Regions from separate parts of the Bradyrhizobium genosp. SA-4 str. CB756 genome, predicted to be linked through region 1. Evidence: predicted binding sites of a transcription regulator. Region 1 holds the regulator's gene; the other holds the start of a gene.
What was found. The regulator LexA, encoded in region 1, represses DNA repair genes until DNA is damaged. The targets are predictions, from matches to a motif close to TGTTCNNNNTGTGTTCNG.
Positions count from the first base shown of each region.

Region 2: a site for LexA is predicted at 2,580-2,597, ahead of BRAGE_RS0126180 (DUF3072 domain-containing protein). Genes of this name have one in related genera too.

Region 1 is NZ_KI421499.1:2,796,041-2,803,961, reverse strand. Features, by position in the region: gene BRAGE_RS0113815 (S41 family peptidase) at 1-249, opposite strand, end outside; gene BRAGE_RS0113810 (alpha-hydroxy acid oxidase) at 568-1,701, shown strand; gene BRAGE_RS0113805 (HAD family hydrolase) at 1,710-2,339, shown strand; gene BRAGE_RS0113800 (hypothetical protein) at 2,507-2,701, shown strand; gene BRAGE_RS0113790 (molybdopterin molybdotransferase MoeA) at 2,934-4,145, shown strand; gene lexA (transcriptional repressor LexA) at 4,322-5,023, shown strand; gene BRAGE_RS0113780 (hypothetical protein) at 5,223-5,447, shown strand; gene BRAGE_RS0113775 (hypothetical protein) at 5,654-6,088, shown strand; gene BRAGE_RS0113770 (GAF domain-containing protein) at 6,292-7,233, shown strand; gene BRAGE_RS0113765 (ComEC/Rec2 family competence protein) at 7,243-7,921, opposite strand, start outside.
Region 2 is NZ_KI421499.1:5,369,703-5,377,623, reverse strand. Features, by position in the region: gene BRAGE_RS0126200 (Do family serine endopeptidase) at 1-1,325, shown strand, start outside; gene BRAGE_RS0126190 (hypothetical protein) at 1,600-1,962, shown strand; gene BRAGE_RS0126185 (DUF6496 domain-containing protein) at 1,981-2,277, opposite strand; gene BRAGE_RS0126180 (DUF3072 domain-containing protein) at 2,352-2,543, opposite strand; gene BRAGE_RS0126175 (hypothetical protein) at 2,659-2,880, shown strand; gene BRAGE_RS53040 (hypothetical protein) at 2,898-3,080, shown strand; gene BRAGE_RS0126165 (hypothetical protein) at 3,141-3,341, shown strand; gene BRAGE_RS0126160 (type 1 glutamine amidotransferase domain-containing protein) at 3,581-4,141, shown strand; gene BRAGE_RS0126155 (hypothetical protein) at 4,221-4,454, opposite strand; gene BRAGE_RS0126150 (hypothetical protein) at 4,549-4,806, opposite strand; gene BRAGE_RS0126145 (hypothetical protein) at 4,948-5,169, shown strand; gene BRAGE_RS0126140 (HWE histidine kinase domain-containing protein) at 5,166-6,656, opposite strand; gene BRAGE_RS0126135 (HAMP domain-containing protein) at 6,670-7,921, opposite strand, start outside.

The DNA.
Region 1 (7,921 bases):
CGAATGCGGATCGAGCGATGTCACCATGCCCGTGATCGCACCTTCGATCAGCTTGGCATTGTCGGGCTTCTCGACATAGCTCGCCTTCACGCGCTCGAAGACCTCGCCGAACAGGTTGAGCTGGTTATACGCATCATCCGCGCTCGCTGCCGCCCGTGCCGCCCATACGCCGCCATGGGGGCTCGCTACCAGAAGGGTCAGACACGCTCCGGTGAGCGCGCCCAGGGGGAACAGCAGGGATTTCCGCATGGAGGGCCTTCTTAGCTGGCGGTTCTCTTTGGAGGTCTGGAAGCCGCCATGCAAATGGCGATCCAGCCCGCTTCTCACAACACCATTCAGGTTTCTTCATGGCCGGGCTGCCACGCTGGCGGGTGCATGGCAAAAATCCCTTCGCCAAAAAGCCTTGGCCCGAGACCTAAACTTTTGGCAACGTTCCGAAATCGTTTCAAGCAAAGCGGAATCGGTCGGATGGGCCACGCCTCGCAGGTATGCGATCTTAGGATGGTTTTGCAGGTCCGGACGGGCTAAGGCGATGAGACAAGGCTTCAAATTCTCGGGAGGATAACAATGAACGAAGCACCCCGCATCCGGCCGGAACGGAACGTCGAACTCGGCGCCAGCAACGAGCCGTTCCAAAATCTGCACGAATTCGTCCGGAAGGCGCGTGCCAACCTCAACCAGAATGCCTGGGACTACATCGTCGGCGCCGCCGAGACAGAGACCACGATGCGCCGCAACCGCATGGCGCTGGACGAGATCGCCTTCCGCCCGCGCGTGCTGCGTGACGTCCGCAAGGTCGACGGCTCGGTCGAGCAGTTTGGCCGCAGGATGCGCCTGCCGGTGGTGCTGGCCCCGGTCGGCGCGCTCGAGATTTTTGACCCCGATGGCGCCGCGAGCGTCGCGCGCGCGGCCGGCACCTTCGGTGCGGCGCATATGCTGAGCTCGGTGTCGGAGCCTGGTCTGGAGAAGACCGCCGAGGCTGCCCCCGATGCGCTGCGCCTCTACCAGCTCTATGTCCGCGGTGACGATGCCTTCGTCGCCGATGTCGTCGCCAGGAGCGAGAAGAACGCCTACGCCGCGTTCTGCCTGACCGTGGACACCGCCCATTACAGCCGTCGCGAACGTGACATCGCCAAGCGCTATGTTCGCGAGAGCCGCCTGCGCGCCACCGGGGGCGACTACCAGAAGGGCCTGGAGTGGCGGACCGTGAAGATGATCAAGGACAAGTTCAAGATACCCCTGATCCTCAAGGGCATCGCCACCGCCGAGGATGCGCTGATCGCGCTCGACCATGGCGTCGAGTGGATCTACGTCTCCAACCATGGCGGGCGCCAGCTCGATCACGGTCGTGGCGCCATGCATGTGCTCCCTGAGATCGTCGAGGCCGTGAAGGGCCGCGCCAAGATCATGGTCGACGGCGGCTTCTGCCGCGGCACCGACATCGTCAAGGCGGTCGCGGCGGGCGCCGACCTCGTCGGCATCGGCCGGCTGCAATGCTGGGCGCTGGCGGCGGCGGGCGAAGCCGGCGTCACGCGGATGCTGGAACTGCTGGAGGACGAGGTGCTGCGCTGCCTCGGCCTGTTGGGCGCCACATCCTTCGCCGAGGTCAGCAAGTCCTGCCTGCATCCGGCGACCGCGACCAATGCGCCGGGCGTGTTCAGCGCGTTCCCGCTGTTCGATCACGACCCCTACCGGTACTGAATGAAAGGATGCAGGTGACCTCGCTCTCTCCCGGCAGCGCCGATGCGCTTCTGTTCGATCTCGGGCGCGTGGTGCTCGACATCGATTTCTCCAAGGCGATCGACTGCTGGGCGGGACATGCCGGCTGCAAGCCCGAAGCCATCGTCGCGCGCTATGTGCGCGACGAGGCCTACCGGCTGCACGAGGTCGGCAAGATCAGCGACGAGGACTATTTCGCCTCGCTGCGCACCTCACTCGGGATCGGCATTTCCGACGCGCAGTTCCTGGAGGGCTGGAACGCGGTCTTCGCCGGCGAGATGCCAGACATTGCCGAGCTGTTGCCGCGCGCGGCGCGGCAAATGCCGCTCTACGCCTTCTCCAACACCAACCGGCCGCACGTGGACTATTTCTCGAAGGAATATGCCGACCTGCTCGGCCATTTCCGCGAGGTCTACCTGTCCTCCAGCATCGGCCTGCGCAAGCCGGACGCGGAGGCTTTCGACCATGTCGTGGCCGCCATCGGCGTGCCGGCCAACCGGATCGTATTCTTCGACGATCTTGCCGAGAACATCGAGGGAGCCCGCGCCCGCGGCTTGACCGCGGTGCATGTGACCTCGCCCACCGATGTCGGGAACGCCTTGAAGGCACTCGGGGTTTGACGTTGGGGGCCGGTTCGGCCCGTCGCTGGGGCGCGCCGGTGCTGGACCTAATTTGGCGCAAAATGAGGAACCCAATCACTTTGTGCAATTTTGTACGGAGTTCCCGGAACGAATACCGGCTTCCGGACTCATGAGTCCGTTGGGAATTCTACATCAGGCTTATCGTCGTGTTGGGCAAAACCTACCTCACCAAGCAGGCCTCGCTGCTGATGAAATACGCCAGAACCACCTCGGATTCTGAGCTCTCCGCCAAGCTGATCAGCAAGGCCGCCGACCTGAAATCGCAGGCCGATCCGCTGCCCGACAAGGATCAGAGTCCCAAAGCGCCGGACGTCAGTCCGGACGAGCAGCCGGGGAGTTGACCGATGCTGGCCGTGGCACTCGTCCTTCTCGTCCTCGCCATGGCCATCCTCGTCCCGGTCTGTCTCGCCTTCTGGATCATGCCGCGGCGGACTTGACGTCTATCCCTCACTGCAGAGCGGACAACGCAGGATGAATCATCCTGCGTGATCGCCTTTTTGCCTCTGCGCCTGCACTCGGCTAGAACTCTCGCCGCCGATTTGCCCGAACGGGGCGCAGCTGGAGTTTTCACCCGTGGCCCTGATGCCGGTTTCTGACGCGCTTGCCGCGGTGCTTGCCGGCGCAGAGCCGCTGCCTGAAGAAATGCTCGCCCTCGACCAGGCCTTCCAGCGCGTGCTTGCCCACGACGTCGCGGCGCGGCGCACCCAGCCGCCGCAGGCGATGTCGGCGATGGATGGCTATGCGGTGCGTGCGGCCGACGCCGCCAAGATCGATTCCCAGCTCACCGTGATCGGCGAGGTCGCGGCGGGGCGGCCGTTTGCAGGATCGGTCGGCGCCGGCGAAGCCGTGCGGATCTTCACCGGCGGCGTCGTTCCCGACGGCGCAGACGCGGTCGTGATCCAGGAGGACACGGTTGCGGACGGCAGGCGCATCACGATCAAGGAAGCGGCCGTGACGGGACGACACATCCGCCCCGCCGGTGTCGATTTCAGCGAGGGCGACGTGCTGCTGCGCAAGGGCATCCGGCTGACGGAGCGCGACCTCGCGCTCGCCGCCGGCATGAATCACCCGTTTCTACCCGTCCACCGCCGCCCGAAGGTCGCGATTCTCGCCACCGGCGACGAGCTGGTGATGCCGGGCACCACGCCTGGCCCCGGCCAGATCGTCTATTCCAACGGCTATGCCCTGCACGCGCTCGCCCGCAGCGAGGGCGCCGATACCGTCGATCTCGGTGTTGCCGCCGATACCCTGGACGCCACCACCGCGGGCATACGCCGCGCCCGCGCGAGCGGCGCCGACATCCTGATCACCACCGGCGGCGCCTCGGTCGGCGACCACGATCTGGTCCAGCAGGCGCTGAAGGCCGAGGGCACCGCGATGACGTTCTGGAAGATCGCGATGCGGCCCGGCAAGCCGATGATGCATGGAAGGTTGGCGGCGATGCGCGTGATCGGCCTGCCCGGCAATCCCGTGTCATCCTATGTGTGCGCCTTCCTGTTCATGGTGCCGCTGATTCGGGCGCTGTCGGGCCGCTCCGTGATTCACCATCGCCGCGAGCGCGCGGTGCTGGGCCGCGACGTCGGCGCCAACGACCAGCGCGAAGATTATCTGCGCGCACGCCTGGAGACGCGCGACGACGGCACGCTGATCGCCCTTCCCGTCAATCACCAGGATTCCTCGCTGCTTGCGAATCTCGCTGCGGCACAGGCACTTCTCGTGCGCGCGCCGTTCGCGCCGAAGGCCGAAGCCGGCACACCTTGCGAGGTGCTGCGCCTGCCGGTCTGAACGCGCTGGCCACACGCGTGACGCGAACTTTGTCGCGTTCACGGTAAATTAAGCAGTTGCGGAACATGTATCGAACATATAGTGTCCGTTCATGATTTGTTTCGAGCATGCAGCGGCTTATCGCTGAATTCAGCGTCTCGGAATCGAACGACATCAACCGGGGGATTTTGGTCGAGATGTTAACGCGCAAACAGTACGAGCTCCTGCGGTTCATCAGCGAGCGACTGAAGGAAAGCGGCGTACCGCCCTCCTTCGACGAGATGAAGGACGCGCTCGATCTGCGCTCGAAATCAGGCATCCATCGCCTGATCACCGCGCTCGAGGAGCGCGGCTTCATCCGCCGCCTGCCCAACCGCGCCCGCGCCATCGAGGTGATCAAGCTGCCCGAGCTGCAGGCGGCCGCCGGCAATCGCCGCGGCTTCACGCCGAGCGTCATCGAGGGCAATCTCGGCAAGGTCCGCACGACCTCCAGCCCGCCTGCGGACGAGGGCGAGCGTCCCGTCGCGGTGCCGGTGATGGGCCGGATCGCGGCCGGCACGCCGATCGAGGCGTTGCAGACCCGCAGCCACACCATCAGCGTCCCGCCCGATATGCTCGGCTCGGGCGAGCACTACGCGCTCGAAGTGCGCGGCGATTCCATGGTGGAAGCCGGCATCCTCGACGGCGACATGGCGCTGATCCAGCGCAACGAGAGCGCCGACACCGGCGACATCGTGGTGGCGCTGATCGACGACGAGGAAGCGACCTTGAAGCGCTTCCGCCGCCGCGGCGCCTCGATCGCGCTCGAGCCCGCCAATGCGGCCTATGAGGTGCGCATCCTTCCGCCGAACCGGGTCAAGATTCAGGGCAAGCTGATCGGGCTTTATCGGAAGTACTGATACCGCAAGTACTAGGCGCGCTGTCCGCGCGCTTCGATCGGCATCGCCGACTAGAGATCGGAGCGGATGATTGTCCGCTCGCGCTGGATAGTCTTTCTGGTTTCGCGCAGATTATCCGGCCCCTCCTCCGGCGCTACATCCTCGCCACGCCGCACGAAGCAGCACCGCTTCGGAAAGGCTTTCGGTTCGAGGAGATGCCATGCGCAAGATCATCCTGAGCACAGTAGCAGCGGCGCTGATCGCAGCATCAGCATCGCAAGCCGTTGCCGCACCATCGCACCGCCATGCCCGTAAGAACGTGGCCAAGGAGACGGCCAAGGAAACGGCAATGAGCGAGCAAGTCCGCAACGCGCGCAATGCGCTCACGCAACCATCGCAACCGGTCTGGCCATACTCCGGTTGGTCGGCGCCGGCTGGCCGCTGAGCTGGCCACTGATACGCCCACCGAATGCACGAAAGCAGGCTTTGTTCCCGGGGGATTCGGGAAAGATAATGTGATCGCACGCTGCGGCAGCGAGCCGCAGATTTGCCTATAACCGGGCAGACGCTATGATGCTTCCACTCTGATAGAGGCCTGCGCCTCGTAAGACAGAGGCGCGGGTTGCTATCTCCGCATGAGGAGCACCCACGATGTGTGACTACAGCCTGCATGCCGTCGCATCGCGCCCTGCCGAGGTCGGCGAGACGATCGTGACGACAACGTTCCGCGGCACCTCGACGCGCGGCTTTGCCTCCGCGGCCGATCCGACCGTCGCGGTCTGCCTGCTGCCGGGAACGGAGCTCGCCTTCGCCGACAACGTCCGCTACGACAATCGCTGGATCTGGACGCGCACCGTCAACTCGCGTGTCGGCAAGTTCGGCAAGATTGATCCGCACATTCCCGATCGCCATCATGACGCGATCGAATTCCCCGACGGCAAATACGTGCTGGTGACTCAGCTCGTCGAAGGCCAGCAGGCAACCGTGCTGCAACTGCCCGTGACCCAGCCGCTCGGCGAGCGCGAGCACAAGCCGCAGGTCAGTGCCGAGAACCGCCCGACGACGCCGCGTCTGCCGATCGGTTGAAGCAGATATCCCCGGCCGCCAGGTCGGAGCCCGGAATTGAGATCGCCATCGCCGGCCGCGGCCGGCGACGTGGTGTTGTTTGTGTCTCTCGATATCCCACCTTCCCGTCGCACGAAGTTTGCGCGGCGCTGCCTGAATTTTGAACGTCCGTTTCACAGGCAAATGGCCGATGCTGTTCCGGCTTGGGACGGCGGACGGACTCGATGAAAACCTTCATTCGTGTCGTTGAACTCTGGGTGCCCGACAGGACGCGCATGCGTCTGGAATTCGGCGGCGGCCTCTACGGCGAAGGGCTGTCCGCGTTCAGGGCTGTGAGCGAAGATCTGCACTTCGGATATGACGAGGGGCTCCCCGGCAAGGCCTGGGCGTCCGGCCACCCGGTGATCCTCACCAAATTCGCCAACTCCTATTTCAAACGGACCGACCAAGCCCTTGCAGCCGGTCTCACCTGCGGCGTCGCGGTGCCGGTCTTTGCAGGCGAATTCCTGCAAGCGGTGATGGTGCTGTTCTGCGGCGACGACGAGGCGCATGTCGGCGCCATCGAGCTCTGGCACAACGACGCCGATACGTCCCACGAGATGAGGCTCGTCGACGGCTACTATGGCACCGCCGACATGTTCGAGTTCAACTCCCGCCACACCAGGTTTCCGCGCGGCTTCGGCCTGCCCGGACGCACCTGGAAAGCGGGCCTGCCGCTGATCATCAAGGACCTGCACAACGCCAAGAGCTTTCTGCGCTGGGAGGACGCGGCCGAAGTCGGGATCAACCTCGGCGTCGGCATCCCCTACCGAGCCGGCACTGAGAAGACCTGGGTTCTGACATTCCTCTCCGCGCAGGCAACGCCGATTGCGCGGCGCTTCGAGATCTGGGTGCCGAACGAGATTCGTTCGGCGCTGGTCTTCCACGCCGGCGACTGTGGCGCGCAGACCGACCTCACCGCGCTCTATGCGAACAAATCCATCGCCAGGAGCGAGGGCAGCATCGGCGGCGCCTGGGCCACAGGCATGCCCGCGCTCAATGACGATCTCGCGCATGACGGCTCGATCTCCGGCTCCGAGGCCCAAACAGCCGGACTGAGCCGGATGGTGGCGCTACCGGTGATCGGAGGTGCGGGACTCGACGCCGTGCTGGCCTGGTACTTGTAGCCGATCTGCTCAGTCATCGGCCTGCAAGTCGGCCTCGGACGGCGTTGCGTCCCGGTTGCGGAGCGTCGCCGCCTGCGGCGCAAGGCTCGTCCCGAAATCAGCCTCGCTCGCGATCGCCGGCGACCATGGACGGTCCGTGCCCCTCGCCTTCACTGCCTGGACCGCGAAGCCGTCGCCGCGATGTGTCAGGGCGAGCGCTCCTTGTGCGGCAAGACGCTGCCGGTCGACCACCATCGCCGCGCAATCCGGCGGCGCGGGCCTTGCCGTCACCACCAGTGCAGCGCGACTGCAATCATCCGCCAGCGCGTCGATCCGAAGGGACAGCGCCACCAGCCGCCCGTCGGCGAGCGGCGTGACGCAGCCGGCCTCGTCGCATGACCCGCCGTCAGCCAATGCGGCACTGCCGGCCTCGCGCGCATCGGCGTCGGCGGCGAGCCACTCCTTGAGCAGAAAACCGTCCTTGCTGGCCCTGATCAGATGCAGGCGCCCGTCCCTGCCCCGCACCGCGACGCTCTGGCCGTCCCCGGCAATCAGAATGTCGGGCTGGCGCGCCGCGAGGCCCCAGAGGATCGCCGCCAGCAGCACCACGGCGCCGGACCAGCGCAGCGGCGTGCGCAACAAACCCATCACGATGACCCCGAGGCTCGCCGCGATCAGCGGGCCTATGCCGAAGGCCGGGATGCGGCCG
Region 2 (7,921 bases), 2.6 Mb from region 1:
TCAAACCCGCCGTCATCTCGGTGCGGGTCAAGATCGACCAGGACAACGACAAGAGCGCGATGATGCAGCAGAACCGGATGGATTCGGACGAGGATTCGCCGTTCGACCAGTTCTCGCGGCAGTTCGGTTTCCGCGGCCCCGGCATGAACGGCATGCCGCGCCAGCGCCACCAGGTCATCACCGGCGAAGGCTCCGGCTTCTTCATCTCCGCCGACGGCTATGCCGTGACCAACAACCACGTCGTCGACCATGCCGAATCCGTGCAGGTGACGATGGATGACGGCACGGTCTACACTGCGAAGGTGGTCGGCACGGATCCGAAGACCGATCTCGCGCTGATCAAGGTCGACGGCAAGAAGGACTTCCCGTTCGTCAAGTTCTCCGACCAGAAGCCGCGCATCGGCGACTGGGTGGTCGCGGTCGGCAATCCCTTCGGCCTCGGCGGCACCGTCACGGCCGGCATCGTCTCGGCCAGCGGCCGCGACATCGGCAACGGCCCCTATGACGACTTCATCCAGATCGACGCGCCCATCAACAAGGGCAACTCCGGCGGTCCGGCCTTCGACATGAGCGGCAACGTGATCGGCGTGAACACCGCGATCTTCTCGCCCTCCGGCGGCTCGGTCGGCATCGGCTTCGACATTCCGGCCTCGACCGCGAAGCTCGTCGTCGCGCAGCTCAAGGACAAGGGTGCGGTGACGCGCGGCTGGCTCGGCGTGCAGGTGCAGCCGGTGACGTCGGACATTGCCGACAGCCTCGGCCTCAAGGAAGCGCGCGGCGCGATCGTCGACAATCCGCAGGACGGCAGCCCGGCGGCGAAGGCCGGCATCGAGGCCGGCGACGTCATCACCGCCGTCAACGGCACCGCGATCAAGGACTCCCGCGATCTCGCCCGCACCATCGCCACGCTGGCGCCCGGCACCTCGGTGAAGCTCGACGTCTTCCACAAGGGCGCAGCCAAGACGGTGACGCTCGCGCTCGGCGAGCTGCCGAACGAGCGGCAGGCCCAAGGCAAGACCGGCGAGGGCAAGGTGCAGCCGGACGCCGGCACGCCGCGCCTCGGGCTGAGCCTGGCTCCGGCCGGCGAGGTGCAGGGCGCCGGCCAGAAGGGCGTCGTCGTCACCGAGGTCGATCCGCAAGGGCCTGCGGCGCAGCGCGGCATCCAGACCGGCGACGTCATCCTCAATGTCGGCGGCAAGGCCGTTGCCAATGTCGGCGACGTCCGCTCGGAGCTGGCGCAGGCGAAGTCCTCCGGCAAGCGCAGCGTGCTGTTGCAGGTCAAGAGCGCGGAGGCGACCCGCTTCGTCGCGGTGCCGCTCGCGTAAGGCGAACGTCGACCGAACCAAATCCAAAGGCGGCCCTTGGGGCCGCCTTTTCTGTTCGCCTTCAGAATTACCGCGGGATATCTGATAACATTCTCGTTAACGGCAGGGACGATGACCCGGTTCGTCCGAAAAAGCCGTGTTCGCTGATCACTGTTCCGAGTCGTATATTTGCTTGGCGGCAACGGAGCCGCCGAGCCAGTTGCAAGCGTGGACCTTCGAACTGCCAGCCGCTTTTTGGAACCGGCCGGTGGTTCGCATTTGATCGGTGCCGAACATGGATCGATTGAAGCTCTCGCTGAGGCGTGCGTTGCTTGTGGCGCCATTGGTGCTGTGGAGCGGAAACGCCCTCGGGCGTGATGACGGCCGTTACGCCGACTCCCCCCTCAAGCCATGGTTCGACAGCCTGCGCAGCCATCTTGGCCCGTGCTGTTCGGATGCGGATGGTTTTGCCGTTGCCGATCCCGACTGGGAGTCGCACAACGGGCATTATCGCGTGCGTCTCGACGGGCAGTGGGTCGAGGTGCCGGATGAAGCCGTCATCACCGAGCCGAACCGGGCCGGCCGCACCATGGTGTGGCCGGTGAAGACCGCGTTCGGGATTTCGATCCGCTGCTTCATGCCCGGCAGCATGATCTGACACGGATCGGCGCGAGCGCTAGGAGGATTTGCGCTTCGACGACCTCTTGGATGATTTCCTGGATGACTTCTTAGACGTCTTCCTGGACGTCTTTTTCTTGGACGTCTTGCGCTTCGATGCCTTCTTCGGGACTTTCTTGCCCTTCTTGCGCGCCTTCGACAGTCCGATCGCGATCGCCTGCTTGCGGCTCTTCACGCGCCCGCCACGACCGCCGCGTCCGCTCTTCGCGGTGCCCTTCTTGTAGCGCCGCATCTCGCTCTCGACATCGCTGCCGGCGCTACGCGAGTAACGGCGTTTCTTTGCCTTGCGTGCCATGCATTCTCTCCCTTGGCCGGGGAAAAACCATTGGACACAAGCATGGTTCCCAAAGCGCGGAACGTTCCGGCTGCCTAGAAAGAATTCGCGAGCTCGATCTCCGCCTCCAGCGCGCGGATGCGGCGCGCAGCTTCAGCGGAGGACAGATCCCGATCGTATTGCGCCGGCTGGTAGGCCTCCTCGCTGAGCCGCTTCAGCCTCAGCCCCTGCGCGCGGGTCATCTCCATGAGAAAAGCCTTTGCGTCGTATTTACCCTGAACCTGCATGTCGCTGCTCCATCCTGAATTCGTGACTTGACTATATGTTCTTATTTTGTTCTAACAAGCCATGGACAACAGAATTAATGAAATTCGACGTAAAATCAGCGCCTTGAGGCTGGAGATGGCCGATATCGAGGCGTCCGTCCGCGACCTCGTCAATCGCGATCGCGACTGCACCGAAAAAGCTCTGGCGCAGATGGATCTGCGCCGGAGGATCAATCTGCTGATCGGCGAATGGAAGGCCGCCGGCGGTGGCGACGTCCTGCCTGATGTCCGCGACCGGGTGCGCCTTCGTCCCGTGAAGACAGCCGTCAATCCGGTGCGCGCCATCGCGCGCCGCTGAGAGTTCGGAGGCGCGCGGTGGAGGAAGACCCGGACACGTACCGGATTCTAAGACTGCGCGCCGAAATCCTCGAGCTCGGCTCCGCGATCCGGCAATTGCAGCGCGAGGGATTGGATGATGCTGCGGCCCAGCTCCTGATTGCGCGCAAGCGCGCGCAGCTCGACCAGCTCGTGAAAGCCAATGCTGTGGGGCGCGTTTAACATCCCTGACATCCGACGCAGCTAAAGCGAGCGCGCTACGCGACACGCTGGAGCTCGCCGATGCACGATGCCGAAATGGCCGCTTTGATACAGGCCGTGCTGGACGACGTCTGCGCCGGGCTTCCTCTCTCCGAACTGGCGACGCGCGAGCGTGTCGCCACGCGGCTGCGTGAGGCCGCGCAAACAGATCGCCGCTCGATCGAGGATCTAAAACAGGCTGCGCGAGATGCTCTGGTCCGCGCACCGACGATGTGGCGCTAAAGCATGATCCGGAAAAGTGCGAAGCGGTTTTCCGGAAAGATCATGCGTAAACAACAACCTAAAGCGCGATGACGATTCATCCAAATCTCATCGCGCTTTAGCGCCCGGTGTGGTCATGACTTGACCGCCATCAGGCCGCTGCGGCAAGCCGCACATCCCCGTGAGATGCCGCCGGTTGCTCGGAACGGAAGCCGGTTCGACCGATTGACCGGGCTCCTCTCATAGCGATGGAGCGTTCCATGGATCTCAAGGGCAAGACGATTGCCATTCTCGCCACCAACGGTTTCGAGCAATCGGAACTGGAAGTGCCGCGCGATCGCCTGAAGCAGGCTGGCGCGACGGTCCACGTCGTCTCGCTCGCGGCGGGCGAGATCAAGGGCTGGGACAAGAAAGATTGGGGACGTCCGGTGAAGGTCGACAAGACGCTCGACCAGGTTTCCAGCAACGACTACGACGCGGTCGTGCTGCCCGGCGGCCAGATCAATCCGGATCTCTTGCGCGTCGAGCCGAAGGCGCTGTCCTTCATCAAGGAGATATTCAACGCCAAGAAGATTGTCGCTGCCGTTTGCCACGCGCCTTGGCTCCTGATCGAGACCGGCATCGCCAAGGGTCGCAAGATGACGTCATACAAGTCGATCAAGACCGACGTCATCAACGCCGGCGCGACATGGGAAGACTCACAAGTCGTCGTCGATCAGGGCGTCATCACCTCGCGCAACCCCGGCGACCTCGACGCCTTCAGCGCCAAGATCATCGAAGAGGTGAAGGAAGGTCGTCACGTCCAGCGCAGCGCTGCCTGACCTTTGCTGCACTGTTTCGACGAAAAGCCCCGCGTTGCCGCGGGGCTTTTGTTTGAGATGCGGCCGAAGCTATTTGAGCTTACTTGCTCATGCCGCCCTTGGTCATCGTGCCGCCCTGATCGGAGCCCGGGCCAGAACCGCCTTGGCCGGAGGCGTCGGGGCCTTTGGAGGGCTTGGTGTTGGCGCCGGTGGTCTGCGACGATGACATCGAGGATCCATGCTTGGCCTTGTGCGACTTGGCCTGCGCGGCGAACGGGGCGGCTGCAAGGCCGGTTGCCAGCATCACGGTGAGAGCGAGCTTGGTCGTCTTCATGCGGGGGAACTCCCTGAGTTAAAATGACGCAGGCTGCCAACCGCCGTCCGTCGCAGGAGTTCCCAACAAAGATTTCGCTCGCTTCACGCAAGCTTCAAGGTTGCTTGTCCTCTGCGAGGATGAACACGACGCCGGTGAGTGTCGCGCCGATCGCGAAGGTCGTCACGAGTGTGAGGGTGAAGACGATGACGGCCTGGCGACCGCCGTCATTCAAGAGATTGGCGACCGCTGGATTGGACAGGATGAGCGCGAGGCTGAAGGCGAGGCCGAGGGCTGCGCCCATCATCGCATGCGTCATCAGCTTGATGATGCCAGTGGGAGAAATCAGATCCGATGACTTTTTCGCGCGCATGGAACTGCGTCCCGAATCCAGCAGGCAAACGCGCGAGACGTTCTTTGGTTCCATCCGGATCAAGGAATTCCGTCGCGCGCTTCATCCGACGTTCATGCCGGGCTTGCGAGGATATGGGCCAGCAACACGGGAACATTCGATATGGGTAAGGTAGTTTTTCTTTACCGCTCGCTGGCCTATCGCAACGCGGCCGCGGACATCTTGCGCAAGGCACGCCAGTTGCCGCGCGGCGCGGAGCGAAGCGCGGCCCGCCGCTATGCGAAGGCGCTGCGCGATCTGGCCCGAACGGAAGCCTGGCTTGAGGGGCGCATCGCTCGCGAACCGCAGACGGCACAGCGCAGGACCAGCGCGGCGTCGGGCTAACCGGATGCGCGCTGCAATTCGACGGAGCCGGCCGCCTCGAACTTGCCGGGTGCCGTCGTCGCCGCAGACTTGCGTGTCAGCGGCACGTCCAGGCGGCACAACAGGCCCTCCGCTCGCCAATCGAATTGCGCCTGTCCGCCGAGCTGGGACTCGACGCTGGCAAGCAGGCTGCGCGTGCCGAACCCGCGCGATTTCGGCGTCCTGACAAGCGGGCCGCCGGATTCCTCCCAGGTCAGCTTGAGAAGGTCGTCCTCGACCTGCCAGCCGATCATGAGCCGCCCGGACCGCGTCGAGAGCGCGCCATACTTTGCCGAATTGGTGAAAAGCTCGTGCAGCGCCAGCGCCAGCGTCTGGGCGGTGGCCGGCAGCAACTGAACTTCGGGACCGGCGAGCTTGATCTGGCCGCCGAGCGAATAGGGCGCAAGCTCTTCGTCGATCAGCCTGGAGAGCTCGGCGCCCTGCCAGCTCGACAGCGACAGGATCGTATGCACGCGCGCCAGCGCGTTGATGCGGCCCTCGACGGCGTTGACATAGGCCTTGACCTCGTCGGCCCGGGTCAGGCGCACGATCGATTGCGCCAGCGCCAGCGCGTTCTTGGCGCGATGATCGACCTCCCGCGCCAGCAGATTCTGCCGTTCCTCGGCCCGCTTGCGCTCGGTGATATCAACCGTGACGCCGCTCACCCGCACGACACGGCCGGCGTGGTCCAGCGTTGCGGCCGCCGTGCCGACGCACCAGCGCACCTCGCCGTCGGGACGGTTGACGCGAAATTCCCCTTCATAGGCACGCGCGCCGGTGTTGAATGCCGCAACCGCCTCGCCGAACCGATCGATGTCATCCGGGTGCAGCAGCGCCTGGATGTTCGCCGATGTGACGTTGAAGGTCTCCGGCGTCACGCCGAAGATGCGGAACTGGCCCTCGTCCCACATCCAGTCGCCGTTGATCCAGTCCCAGTCCCATGATCCCATCTTGCCGGCGGCGATCGCCATGCTGCGCCGCTCTTCGCTCTCGCGCAGCTTCGCGGTGGAGTTCTCCAGTTCCGCCGTGCGGGCGCGGACGCGATCCTCGAGGTCCTGGTTCAGCCGCTCGAGCTCCCGCGTCTTGCGATAGAGCTCGGCAAACACCTTGACCTTGGCGCGCAGCACCTCGGGCACAACAGGCACGGGGACGTAGTCGACCGCGCCCATCTCGTAGCCGCGCAGCCGGTCGATGTCGCTGACCTGGATCGCCGAGATGAAGATCATCGCGGTCTTCTGGAAGCGCGGATGCTCGCGGATCATCGCGGCGAGCTCGAAACCGTCGAGCTCGGGCATGCAGACGTCGACCAGGATCACCGCGATCTCGGTCTTGAGCAGCACCTCCAGCGCCTCGCGGCCGGACGAAGCGATCACGAGGTTCTCGCCGAGATCCTTCAGGATCACCTCGTAGGCGAGCAGCTTGGCCGGCTGGTCGTCGACGAGGAGGATATTGACCTTTTCGTGGTCCATTCGCGGATCCAGCTCAACGGTGCAGCCACATGCGGATCGCAAGCAGCAATTGATCGGTGTTGACGGGTTTGGCGAGGTAATCGGACGCGCCGGCTTCCAGGCATTTCTCACGGTCGCCCTTCATCGCCTTGGCGGTCAGCGCGATGATCGGAAGTCGGGCGAAGGCCGGATTTTCGCGAATGACGCCGATGGTCTGATAGCCATCCATCTGCGGCATCATGATGTCCATCAGCACGATGGCGATTTCCGGGTTGGATTCGACCAGTGTGACCGCCTCGCTGCCGGTCGTCGCCGTCAGCACCTTCATGCCGCGCCGTTCCAGCACGCTCGACAGCGCGAAGATGTTGCGGGCGTCGTCGTCGACCAACAGGGCGGTCTTGCCGATCAGATCCTCGTCGGAACTGTTCAGCTTCTCCAGCATGCGCTGCTTCTCGACCGGCAGTTCCGTGATCACGCGGTGCAGGAACAAAGCGGTCTCGTCGAGCAGGCGCTCCGGCGATTCCACGCCCTTGACCACGATGCTGCGCGCCATGGTGTGGAGTTCCGCGTCTTCCTCCGCCGAGAGCTCGCGGCCGGTGAAGACCACGACGGGAATGTTCGACAGCGCATCGTCCTTGCGGATCTGGTCGAGCACCTCGAAGCCGCTCATGTCAGGCAGCCTGAGGTCGAGCACGACGCAGTCGCAGGGCGCCTCGCGCAGCGTTGAGAGCGCGCCCGCGCCGGTGTCGGTTGCCACGATCTCGATGTCGTCATGGTGCAGGAGCTCGCGGATCGAGAGCTGCTCGGCCTCATTGTCCTCGACGATCAGCAGCCGCTTGCGCCGCGGCTGCGCATATTCCTTGATCTGCGTCAGCGCAGCTGCCACGCCTTCCGTCGTCGTCGGCTTGTTGACGAAGGAGAAGGCGCCGCGGGCCAGTGCGTGCTGGCGGTCCTCGTCGAGCGTAATGATCTGTACGGGGATGTGGCGGGTCAGCGGATTGTGCTTGAGCTGGCTCAGCACCGTCCAGCCGAGCATGTCGGGCAGGAACACGTCGAGCGAGACGGCCCGCGGCTGGTACTGCTTGGCAAGCTCCAGCGCTTCGGCGCCGCGCGCGGCGACCAGGACCTTGAAGCCCTTGTCGCGGGCGAGATCCACCAGCACGCGCGCGTAATGCGGATCATCCTCGACGATGAGCAGGATGGTGTCGCCGGGTTCGAGGTTGAGACGGTCGTCGGGCAATTGCTCGATGACGCGCTGCTGCTCGGGCGCGGACGGCTGCAGCGCG